Regions from separate parts of the Cupriavidus sp. H18C1 genome, predicted to be linked through region 1. Evidence: riboswitches for the same ligand, from Rfam matches in the RefSeq annotation. Region 1 holds a riboswitch; the other holds the start of a gene.

What was found. Region 1 has a riboswitch for glycine ahead of OJJOAM_RS18145 (D-amino acid dehydrogenase). Riboswitches for the same ligand answer to the same signal wherever they lie in the genome.
Region 2: it holds a riboswitch for glycine, as region 1 does, so the genes downstream of both, gcvT (glycine cleavage system aminomethyltransferase GcvT) here and OJJOAM_RS18145 (D-amino acid dehydrogenase) in region 1, are expected to answer to the same signal.

The regions. Positions count from the first base shown of each region.
Region 1 covers NZ_CP186009.1:508,887-514,666, reverse strand. Annotated here, with positions in the region: gene OJJOAM_RS18145 (D-amino acid dehydrogenase) at 249-1,586, opposite strand; glycine riboswitch at 1,643-1,759, opposite strand; gene OJJOAM_RS18140 (diguanylate cyclase domain-containing protein) at 1,894-2,880, opposite strand; gene fumC (class II fumarate hydratase) at 3,045-4,421, opposite strand; partial or broken gene OJJOAM_RS18130 (diguanylate cyclase domain-containing protein) at 4,623-5,780, opposite strand, start outside.
Region 2 covers NZ_CP186008.1:2,104,401-2,110,180, reverse strand. Annotated here, with positions in the region: gene OJJOAM_RS09730 (UvrD-helicase domain-containing protein) at 1-1,560, opposite strand, end outside; glycine riboswitch at 1,792-1,888, shown strand; glycine riboswitch at 1,910-2,056, shown strand; gene gcvT (glycine cleavage system aminomethyltransferase GcvT) at 2,155-3,282, shown strand; gene gcvH (glycine cleavage system protein GcvH) at 3,390-3,770, shown strand; gene gcvP (aminomethyl-transferring glycine dehydrogenase) at 3,866-5,780, shown strand, end outside.

The sequences.
Region 1 (5,780 bases):
TTCATCGTCATCAGCCGTCCCGTCGACGCTCGTGAAAGGGTACGCAGAAACGGGTACGGTTTGCGCAAGGCGCACGCAGAAACGGGTACGCTTTCGAGCGCAGGCGGGTCCGGATGCATGTCCGCATGCCTGTCTCGATGCGCGTCCCGATGCGTGCCGGTTGGATCCACGCCAACGATGAAAACGAAAACACCGGCGCGCATGTCGATGCCGCGCCGGTGTCGTTGTTTCAGGCCTGTATCAGGGCATCAGGCCTCGGCCGGCTCCGACGCGGCCGCGCGCGTGGCGACCACCGGCGCGAGCGGTCGCGCCATCCGCGGCGCCTCCGGCAGCGGACCGCAGAAGCCGAAGTCCACTTCCGGCACGCGGCCGCTGATCAGCTCGGCGATCGCGCGTCCCGAGCCGCAGCCGTGGGTCCAGCCCAGCGTGCCATGGCCCGTGTTCAGGTACAGCCCCTGCACCGCGCTCGCGCCGATATACGGCACGTTGCCCGGCGTCGCGGGTCGCAGGCCGGTCCAGTAGCGCGCCAGTTCGGGACGGCTGACACCGGGGAAGATCTCCAGCGTGCGCCGCACGATGGCCTCGCAGCGCACCGGGTTCAGCTCCATCGAATAGCCGTTGAGCTCCGCGGTGCCCGCGATGCGCAGCCGGTCGCCCAGACGCGAGAACACCAGCTTGTACTCGTCGTCGGTCAGGCTGACGCTCGGCGCGCGCTCCGGGTCGAGCACCGGCAGCGTGGCCGAGTAACCCTTGGCCGGATAGATGTCGAGCTTGACGCCGAGCGGCCGCGCCAGCATCGGGCTGAAGCTGCCGAGCGCGAGCACATAGGCGTCGGCCTGCTCGACGGTGTAGGCGCCGGTCTCGTCGGCGATCTCGACCCCGCGCATGCGCCCGCCTTCGGCCAGCAGCCGCTGCACGCGCACGCCGTAGCGGAAGCGCACGCCGCGCGCCTCGCACAGCGCCGCCAGCCCCGTGGTGAAGCGGTGCACGTCGCCGGACTCGTCCTCGCTGGTGTAGGTGGCGCCCGCCAGCCGCGGCGCGATCGAGGCCAGCGCCGGTTCGAGCTTCACCACTTCGTCGGGACCGATCACGCGGCGCTCGCAGCCCAGCTCGCGCATGATGCGCGCCGGCTCGATGGCCGCGTCGAATTCCTTCTGGCTGGTATAGAAGTGCAGGATGCCGCGGGTCAGATGATCGTATTCGATGCCGGTCTCGGCGCGCAGCGCCTGCAGGCTGGCGCGGCTGTAGGTGCCGAGGTTGAGCAGCTGGATCATGTTGCGGGTGGATCGGCGGGCCGGACACTCGCGCAGGAACTTCAGGCCCCACGACCATTGCGCCGGGTCGGCGCGCAGGCGGAACAGCAGCGGTGCGTCCTCGCGTCCCAGCCAGCTGAGCAGCTTCAGCGGCGCCGACGGGTTGGCCCAGGGTTCCGCATGGCTGACCGAGATCTGGCCGCCGTTGCCGAAGCTGGTTTCGCGTGCCGCGCCGGCATTGCGCTCGAGCACCACGACCTCGTGGCCGGCCTTGGACAGATACCACGCCGAGGCCACGCCGATCACGCCGGCCCCCATCACGATGACTTTCATTTCAGGCTCCAGGATGCAAAAAGGGGCAGCCGGCCGGCATCGTCGATGCCAACCCGGCTGCCCCCACTGTCCTTTTGCCTGAGAGATTCACCGCGTCCGCCCCGGACCCGGTTTGCCCCTTCGGCGGCCGTCATCGCTTAACCATGATGGCGGCGCTCTCCAGTTCGTTGTCGTCTCCAGTCTTCGGTACCTGAGCGTTTCGGGGGTACGCGCTTCGGCAGCGCCGCCGCCGCGCTGTCGCGCCGCAGGCTCGCTTTCTCCTGGATGGGCGGACAGTAACACGGCGCGGCGGCGGCCGCAACGCGAGTTACTGTGGCGCGGCGGGCGGCGTTCCCTTCCTGCGTGCCTGCTTGTTGGCGTACATCGCCTGGTCGGCCTGCGCCAGCAGGTCCGCGATGCCGGTGTGCCGGGCGGGATCGAAGGCGACCGCGCCGGCGCTGAAATCCAGCGCATAGCCGCGCTGGCTCTGCGCGTTGTACGCGTCCACGACTTGCCGCAGCCGGGCCAGCATCGCGTCGCACGGGTCGGCCGAGGCGTCGACCAGCAGCACGACGAACTCGTCGCCGCCCAGCCGTCCGATCAGGTCGGACTCGCGGAAGGCCTGGCGCAGGTGGTCGGCGAAGGCGGCCAGCGCCAGATCGCCCTCGGCGTGCCCGAAGCGGTCGTTGATGGCCTTGAAGCCGTCCATGTCGAAGAACAGCAGCGTGACCGGCATCCCCTGGCGCTGGCAGACCGCCAGCGCATGCTGCGCCAGCGCCGAGAAGCCGCGGCGGTTCGACAGCATCGTCAGGTCGTCCATCGAGGCCAGTTGCGCCGACTCCAGTTCCTGCTCGGCCAGGCGACCCAGATCGTGCAGCAGCGCCTGATCGTCCTTGTCGAACTCGCGCGGCTCGGTGTCGATCAGGCACAGCGTGCCGACCTTGGCGCCGCCCCGTACCGCGAGCGGGCAGCCGGCATAGAAACGCACGCCGGGCGCGCCCGTGACCAGCGGGTTGTCGTGAAAGCGCTGGTCCTGCAGCGCATCGGGCACGATCAGCAGATCGTCGCGCAGGATCGCGTGGCCGCAGAACGATTGCTCGCGCGGCGTTTCGCGGGCGGCCAGGCCGAACGAGGACTTGAACCACTGGCGCCTGGCGTCGACCAGGCTGACCAGCGCGATCGGTACGTCGAACAGCCGCCTGGCCAGGCGGGTCAGCCGGTCGAAGCGCTCTTCGGCGGCGGTATCGAGCAGGTTCAGGGAGTACAGCGCGTCGAGGCGCCGCTGGTCATCGGCGGGAATGGGAGCAGGAATCATCTCGTCAATGCGATCGTTGTTACCCCCCGATCGTCGTCTGCCCGTCTCAAGCGGGTTTGTCGCCGGCCGCCGCGGCAGCGCGGGGCCGGTCGATAGGGTCGTTCCATGTGTGGGCGGCCGTATGCGCCGTCGTGGACGTGGCCGCCAGCACCGGTGCGCCGGCGCTACACCTCGCGCGTCATCCCTTTCAGGTCGATCCATTGCTCGAACTGCTCGGCGGTGACATGGCCGGAGGCGATCGCCGCCTCGCGCAGCGACAGATTGCGTGCCACGGCGAGCTTGGCGATTTCGGCCGCCTTGTCGTAGCCGATATGCGGGTTCAGCGCGGTGACGGGCATCAGCGACCGTTCGAGCAGGTCGGCGATGCGCGCCCGGTCCGCCTCGACGCCGGCCACCATGTGTTCGGCGAAGCTGGCCGCCGCGTCGGCCAGCAGTGTAACCGACTGCAGCAGGCTGTAAACGATGACCGGCTTGTAGGCGTTCAGCTCCAGCGTGCCCAGCCCGTTGGCCAGCGTGATGGTGGTGTGGTTGCCGATCACGCGGCAGCAGACCATCGCCAGCGCCTCGGCCTGGGTCGGATTGACCTTGCCCGGCATGATCGACGAACCCGGCTCGTTGGCCGGCAGCTGCAGCTCGGCAAAGCCCGCGCGCGGGCCCGAGCCCAGCAGCATGAAGTCGCGCGCGATCTTCAGGAAGGACGAAGCCGTGGTGTTCAGCGCGCCCGACAGGTCGGCCAGCGCGTCGTGCGCGGCCTGCAGCGCGTAGCGGTTGGCGGCGGGCTCGAACGGCAGGCCGGTGTAGTCCGCCAGCGCGCGCGCGAAGGCGGCGGCAAAGCCGGCCGGCGCATTGAGGCCGGTGCCGACCGCAGTGCCGCCCTGGGGCACCGGCATCGCGCGCAGCACGGCCTGGTGCAGCCGCGCCTGCGCGTCGGCGACCTGCGCCTGGTAGCCGGAGAACTCCTGGCCCAGCGTCAGCGGCACGGCATCCTGCAGATGGGTGCGGCCGACCTTGACGATATCGGCGAAGGCCTCGACCTTGCTGCCGAGCGTCTTCTGCAGCGTCTCAAGCGCCGGCAGCAGCTGGCGCTGCACCGCCCGCGCCGCGGCGATATGCATCGCGGTCGGGAAGCTGTCGTTGGACGACTGGCTCGCGTTGACGTGGTCGTTGGGATGAACGGGCCGCTTGCTGCCGACCTCGCCGCCGAGCAGCTGGATCGCACGGTTGGCGATCACCTCGTTCAGGTTCATGTTGGTCTGTGTGCCCGAGCCGGTCTGCCAGACCGACAGCGGAAACTCGTCGGGCCACTGGCCGGCGATGATCTCCTCGGCGGCCTGTTCGATCGCCTGCGCCAGCCCCGCGTCGAGCACGTTCAGTTCGCGGTTCGCGCGTGCCGCGCACAGCTTCAGGATCGCAAATGCCTCGATCAGCGCCGGCGGCATCTTCTCGTTGCCGATGCGGAAGTTCTGGCGCGAGCGCTCGGTCTGCGCGCCCCACAGGTGGTCGGCGGGGACGGGTACCTGGCCCAGGCTGTCCTGTTCGATGCGGGTCGCTGGGGGGCTGCTGGTCTGACATGACTGGCTCCTGTGAACGAACGGTACGAATCGGTCTTCTAGGATACGCCGACGGTGCCGCGGTTGCCGCTGGTGCCGCCGGTGGCCCGGATGCCGCTGTCGGTGCCGCGAATGCCGCGAATGCCGCGAATGCCGCCGACGCGCATTGCGGCCCCGGCGGCGAAGGTCGCCCTACGAGCGCGCTTCGCGCGACCGGTTCGCCAGCTCCGGCGGGCCGATCTCGAAGCGCCCGCGTCCGCCGTCCTTGGCGCGGTACAGCAGCGCATCGGCCTCCTTGGCCAGCTGCTGCCACGTGATCGGGGCACCCTGGTACAACGCGATGCCGATGCTGACATTGACGTCGACGAAGGCGCCTTCGATGAAGAAGCGGCGGCCCACCGAATGCAGGATCGCGCCGGCCACGCGCACCGCGACATCGGGCCGGTCGATGTCCTCCATGACGATGGCGAACTCGTCCCCGCCCAGGCGCGCCACCGCGTCGCGCTCGCGCACGCAGCGCTGCACGCGTTTGGCGAAGCTCTGCAGCAGCTGGTCGCCGGCCGCGTGTCCATAGTGGTCGTTGACCGCCTTGAAGCGGTCCATGTCGAGGTACAGCAGCGCCATCAAGCGCTCCTGCGAACGGCTGCGCGCCATCGCTTCGGCCAGCCGCGTCTCGAAGGCGCTGCGGTTAAGCAGCTGCGTCAGGTGGTCCAGGCGCGAGATCTGCGCCAGCCGCAGCGTCTCGAGCTTGCGCGCGGTGATGTCCTGCACATGGACATGCACGCCCTCGACGCGGCTGCCGTCGGCGCTCCACTCGGGGCGGAAATTGGTCTCGGTGCAGTGGTAGTCGGGATCGTGGAATTCGGTCTCGAAGGTCACCGCGGTGCCGGCGAGCGCCTGCTGCAGGTACGGCTGGATGCGCGCGTAGCGAGCCTCGCCCAGCAGTTCGCGCAGCGTCATGCCCGCGCAGCTGCTCGAGCGGAATGCCGAAGGTGCGCTCGTAGGCGAGGTTGTTGAAGACGTAGCGCTCGTCGGTGTCGATGAAGGCCAGCAGCGAGGGCAGCGTGTCGGTGACCGCGCGCAGGCGCGCCTCGCTGCGATGCAGCTGTTCGCGGCGCTCGCGCACGTCGCGCATCAGGCGGGCAAAGGCGCGCGCCAGCACGCCGATCTCGTCGTGGCGATGGGTCGACAGCCGCTCATAGGCCGACAGGTCGCGCGCGCTGTCGCGCACCACGCGCCGCAACTGCGCCAGCGGCGTGAACATCCAGTGCACCGCGAACCAGTTCAGCAGCGCCACCATGCCGACCGCGACCGCCGACCACAGCAGGAAGCGCTGCTGCATCGCGTGCA
Region 2 (5,780 bases), on a different replicon from region 1:
GTCGAGGAACTCCAGCGTATTGGTCCATTTGGCCTGGGCCTGGCGCTCGTCGAAGGTGTCGTACAGATAGGCCTCGTAGTGGATGCCTTCCATCAGGTCGTCGAGCACCTCGGTGGCCGGATCGCGCGCGGCGCGGTCCGCCAGCCGCACCATCGCCTCGCAGAAGGTACGCAGCGGCTCGAGCTGGCGCGGCTGCAGCTTGCCTTCGATGCCACCCATCATCGCGGCCTCGAACAGCGAGACCTTGGCCTGGCCGGCGAAGGTGCCCAGCACCTCCAGCGTGGTATTCCCGACGCCGCGTCGCGGCGTGGTGACCGCGCGGATGAAGGCGGGATCGTCGTCGGGATTGGCGATCAGCCGCAGGTAGGCGCAGATGTCCTTGATCTCGGCCTTGTCGAAGAAGCTCTGCCCGCCCGACAGCACGTAAGGGATGCGCTCGCGGCGCAGGATCTGTTCGAACAGCCGCGCCTGGTGGTTGCCGCGATAAAGGATCGCGTAGTCGCGGAACTGCGCGCGCCGCTCGAACTTGTGCGCCGACAGCTTGAACACCACCGACTCGGCCTCGTGCTCCTCGTCGTTCATCTGCGTCACGGAGATGGGATCGCCCATGCCGTGCTCGCTCCACAGTGTCTTGTCGAACAGCTTGGGGTTGTTGGCGATCACCGCGTTGGCCGCCTGCAGGATGCGCACCGTGGAGCGGTAGTTCTGCTCCAGCTTGATGACCTTCAGGTTCGGAAAGTCGGTCTGCAGCAGGCGCAGGTTGTCCAGCGTGGCGCCGCGCCAGCCGTAGATCGCCTGGTCGTCGTCGCCGACCGCGGTGAAGGCCGGCGCGCGCAGATGCGAGCCGCCGGCCAGCAGCTTCAGCAGCTGGTACTGGCAGGCGTTGGTGTCCTGGTATTCGTCGACCAGGAAGTAGCGCAGCCGGTTCTGCCACTTGAGCCGCACGGTTTCGTCACGCGCGAACAGCTCGGCCGGCAGGCGGATCAGGTCGTCGAAGTCGACCGCCTGGTAGGCCGCCAGCGTGGCGACGTAGTTGCGGTAGATCAGCGCGGCCTGGTGCTGGTCGGCATCAAGGGCCTCGGCAATCGCGGTCTCCGGATCGACCATGCCGTTCTTCCACAGCGAGATCGTGCTCTGCACGCTGCGGATCAGCTTCTTGTCGGTGGTCGCCAGCTGTTCCTGGATCAGGCCGAAGCAGTCGTCGGCGTCCATGATCGAGAACTGGGGCTTCAGGCCCAGGTGCTCCGCCTCGGCGCGCAGGATCTGCACGCCGAGCGAATGGAAGGTACAGACGGTCAGCTGGCGCAGCGGGATGCGCTTGCCGTCGCGGGTCTTGCCCTCCATCAGCTTGGCGATCCGCTCCTGCATCTCCTTGGCGGCCTTGTTGGTGAAGGTCACCGCGGCGATATGGCGGGGCTCGAAGCCCTTGTCCTCGATCAGATGCGCGATCTTTTGCGTGATCACCCGGGTCTTGCCCGAGCCGGCGCCGGCGAGCACCAGGCAGGGGCCGTCCAGATAGCGGACGGCTTCGGATTGGGCGGCGTTCAGTCCGTGGGTCATCGGTCGGGGATCGGAGGTCGGGTACAGCGGGAGGTCGGACCGCATCGCAAAGGGCGCGGCCCGCGGGCGCGACGCGTTGGAGGACGGGTCGCGAGTGGGTCGCAAGTGGGTCGCGAACGGGTCGAAGCCGGCGATGTTAACACGGGGGCGGGGCCGGCCGAGACCCGGAAACCGACTCCTGCAACGCGCCGCTCTCGCGTTGACAGCCGCCAGGGCTGCGGTTAGAGTCGCGCCATCCGTCCGGGAGAGCGCGCGACTGTATCGTCATTCGCGCCGCCGAAGGGGAATCACCCGAAAACTCTCAGGCACCATGGACCGGGCGGATCGGCATGCAGTATGCACACGATGTATGCCGAACTCTGGAGAGCGACACCCGTCATTCATTAGCTGGATGATGAGCGTGTCCACCGAAGGGGCGCACGGCGAGGCCGGTCAGTCCGACGAGGACGGCAAGCCGGGCCGTAATCTCTCAGGTATCGAGGACAGAGGGGGTCATCCGTCGCGACGGTTCGCACCGAGCCGCGCGACGGATGACCCTTTTTGTTTGGCGCGCCGCGCGCGCCGGACCGAACGATGCCACGCTCCGAGGAATTCATGACGCTCCAGGCCACGCCCCTCAACGCCATCCACCGCGCCCTCGGCGCCCGCATGGTCGATTTCGGCGGATGGGACATGCCGGTCAACTACGGCTCGCAGATCGAGGAGCACCACGCGGTGCGCAGCGATGCGGGCATGTTCGACGTCTCGCACATGTGCGTCGTCGACCTCACCGGTCCCAATACCCGCGCCTTCCTGCGCGAACTGCTCGCCAACAACGTCGACAAGCTGCAAACCCCGGGCAAGGCGCTGTATTCCTGCATGCTCGACCCGAACGGCGGCGTGATCGACGACCTGATCGTCTACTTCTTCGCCGAGGACCGCTTCCGCCTGGTGGTCAACGCCAGCACCGCGACCGGCGATATCGACTGGATCCGCCAGCGCAATGCCGACACCGGCGCCGGCGTGACGATCACCCCGCGCCGTACCGATAACGCTCCCGATGGCGCGACCCCGCTGGCGATCGTCGCCGTGCAGGGCCCGAATGCGCGCGCCAAGGTCTGGAGCGCATTCCCGTCGACCCAGCCCAGCGAAGCGCTCAAGCCCTTCAACGCGATGGTGGTGCAGGACGCCGCCATCGGCGAAATCATGGTGGCCCGCACCGGCTACACCGGCGAGGACGGCTTCGAGCTGGTGGTGCCGGCCGACAACGTCGCCGCGGTCTGGGAAAAGCTGCATGCCGCCGGCGTGCGCCCGGCCGGCCTCGGCGCACGCGACACGCTGCGCCTGGAAGCCGGCATGAATCTGTACGGCCAGGACATGGACATCCACACCTCGCCGCTCGACGCGGGCCTGGCCTGGACGGTCGACCTGCAGAGCGAGCGCGATTTCGTCGGCAAGGCCGCGCTGGTGGCCAACGGCCAGCGCCAGCAGTTCGCCGGCCTGATCCTGCGGGACAAGGGCGGCGTGCTGCGCGCGCACCAGACCGTGCTGACCGCCGCCGGCGAGGGCGAGATCACCTCGGGCACCTTCAGCCCGACGCTGTCCCAATCGATCGCCTTCGCGCGCCTGCCCAAGGATGTGGCGCTCGGCAGCGAAGTCCAGGTGCTGATCCGCGACCGCAAACTGACTGCGACTGTGGTTAAACTGCCGTTTGTGCGCAATGGCAAGGCACTCGTGAGCTGACAGCTCGCATCGGACATCGTCCACCCGGTCACGCTGCGCCCCGCGGCCCCCTTCATCCCGATGGCACGCGGCGGCGCGACACAAGAATCTGAAATTGGAGAATCTCGATGAATTTCCCCGCTGACCTGAAGTACACCGAGTCGCACGAATGGGTGCGCGTCGAAACCGACGGCACGCTGACGATCGGCATCACCGATCACGCGCAGGATGCGCTCGGCGACATCGTCTTCCTGGAACTGCCCGAGGTCGGCAAGACGGTCGGCGCCGGCGACGCGCTGGCGGTGGTCGAATCGGTCAAGGCCGCGTCGGACATCTACGCGCCGGTGGCCGGCGAAGTGGTCGCCGTCAACGACGCCGTCAAGGACGCGCCCGAGAGCGTCAACGCCAACGCCTTCGATGCCTGGCTGTTCAAGATCAAGCCGGCCAACGGCGACGACGTCAACGGCCTGATGACGGCCGACGCCTACAAGGCCAGCGTCGGCGCCTGAGCCCGGCGCCCCGCCCGCGGCGCCGGGGACCATGGCTGACCACCATGTCCCGGCCCGCCTCTCCGAGTCACTTGCCATGAACGCTCCCCCTGCCCATGAACGCCGCTCAATCCGCTCGCCCTTCGCTGGCCGAACTCGAAGCTCGCGACGCCTTCTCCCACCGCCATATCGGGCCCGACGCCGCCGAACAGCAGCACATGCTGAAGGTGCTGGGCTACGACAGCCGCGCCGCGCTGATGGACGCCATCATCCCGGCCGCGATCCGCCGCCGCGACGGCATGCCGCTGGGCGAATTCACCGAGCCGCTGACCGAGGAAGCCGCGCTGGCCAAGCTGCGCGGCATCGCCCGCAAGAACAAGGTGTTCAAGAGCTTCATTGGCCAGGGCTACTACAACACGCTGACGCCGGGCGTGATCCTGCGCAATATCTTCGAGAACCCGGCCTGGTACACCGCCTACACGCCGTACCAGCCGGAGATCTCGCAGGGCCGCCTCGAAGCGATGCTGAACTTCCAGCAGATGGTCACCGACCTGACCGGCCTCGATATCGCCAACGCGTCGATGCTCGACGAAGGCACGGCCGCGGCCGAGGCGATGACGCTGCTGCAGCGCGTGAACAAGCACGCGTCGAATACCTTCTATGTGGCGGACGACGTGCTGCCGCAGACGATCGAAGTGGTGCGCACCCGTGCGCTGCCGCTCGGCATCGAGGTCAAGGTCGGTCCCGCCGCCGACGCGGCGCAGGCGCATGCCTTCGGCGTGCTGCTGCAATACCCGGGCGTCAACGGCGACGTGGCGGACTACCGCGCGATCGCCGATGCGGTGCACGCGGCCGGCGGCCTGGTGGTCGCGGCGGCGGACCTGCTGGCGCTGACACTGCTCACCGCGCCCGGCGAATGGGGCGCCGACGTGGCCGTCGGCAACTCGCAGCGCTTCGGCGTGCCGCTCGGCTTCGGCGGCCCGCACGCCGGCTATATGGCCGTGAAGGACGCCTACAAGCGCTCGATGCCGGGCCGCCTGGTCGGCGTCACCGTCGACGCGCAGGGCAACCCGGCCTACCGGCTCGCGCTGCAGACGCGCGAGCAGCATATCCGCCGCGAGAAGGCGACCTCGAACATCTGTACCGCGCAGGTGCTGCTGGCGGTCATGGCGTCGATGTACGCCGTCTACCACGGTCCGCAGGGCCTGAAGCGCATCGCGCAACGCGTGCATCGCCTGACCGCGACGCTGGCCGGCGGCCTGCAGGCTCTGGGCTACGCGCGCAGCAATGCGACCTTCTTCGACACGCTGACGATCGAGACCGGCGCCGCCACCGAGGCGATCCACGCCGCGGCCGCCGCGCGCGGCATCAATCTGCGCCGCGCCGGTGCCGCGCATGTCGGCATCTCGCTGGACGAGACCACCACCCGCGACGATGTGGTCGCACTGTGGGAGATCTTCGCGCAGGGCAAGCCGGTGCCGGCCTTCGACGCCCTGGAAGCCGCGGCCGATGACGGCTATCCGGCCGCGCTGTCGCGCCAGAGCGCCTACCTGACGCATCCGGTCTTCAACACGCATCACGCCGAACACGAGATGCTGCGCTATCTGCGCATGCTGGCCGACAAGGACCTGGCGCTCGACCGCACGATGATCCCGCTGGGCTCCTGCACGATGAAGCTCAACGCGACCAGCGAGATGATTCCGGTCACCTGGCCCGAGTTCTCCAGCATCCATCCGTTCGCGCCGGACGACCAGACCGTCGGCTACCGCGAGATGATCGCGCAGCTCGAGGCGATGCTGTGCGCCGCCACCGGCTACGCCGCCGTCAGCCTGCAGCCGAATGCCGGCTCGCAGGGCGAATACGCGGGCCTGCAGATCATCCACGCCTACCACGCGAGCCGCGGCGAAAGCCATCGCAATATCTGCCTGATCCCGTCGTCGGCGCACGGCACCAATCCGGCGTCCGCGCAGATGGCCGGCATGCAGGTGGTCGTGGTGGCCTGCGACGAGGATGGCAACGTCGATCTTGCCG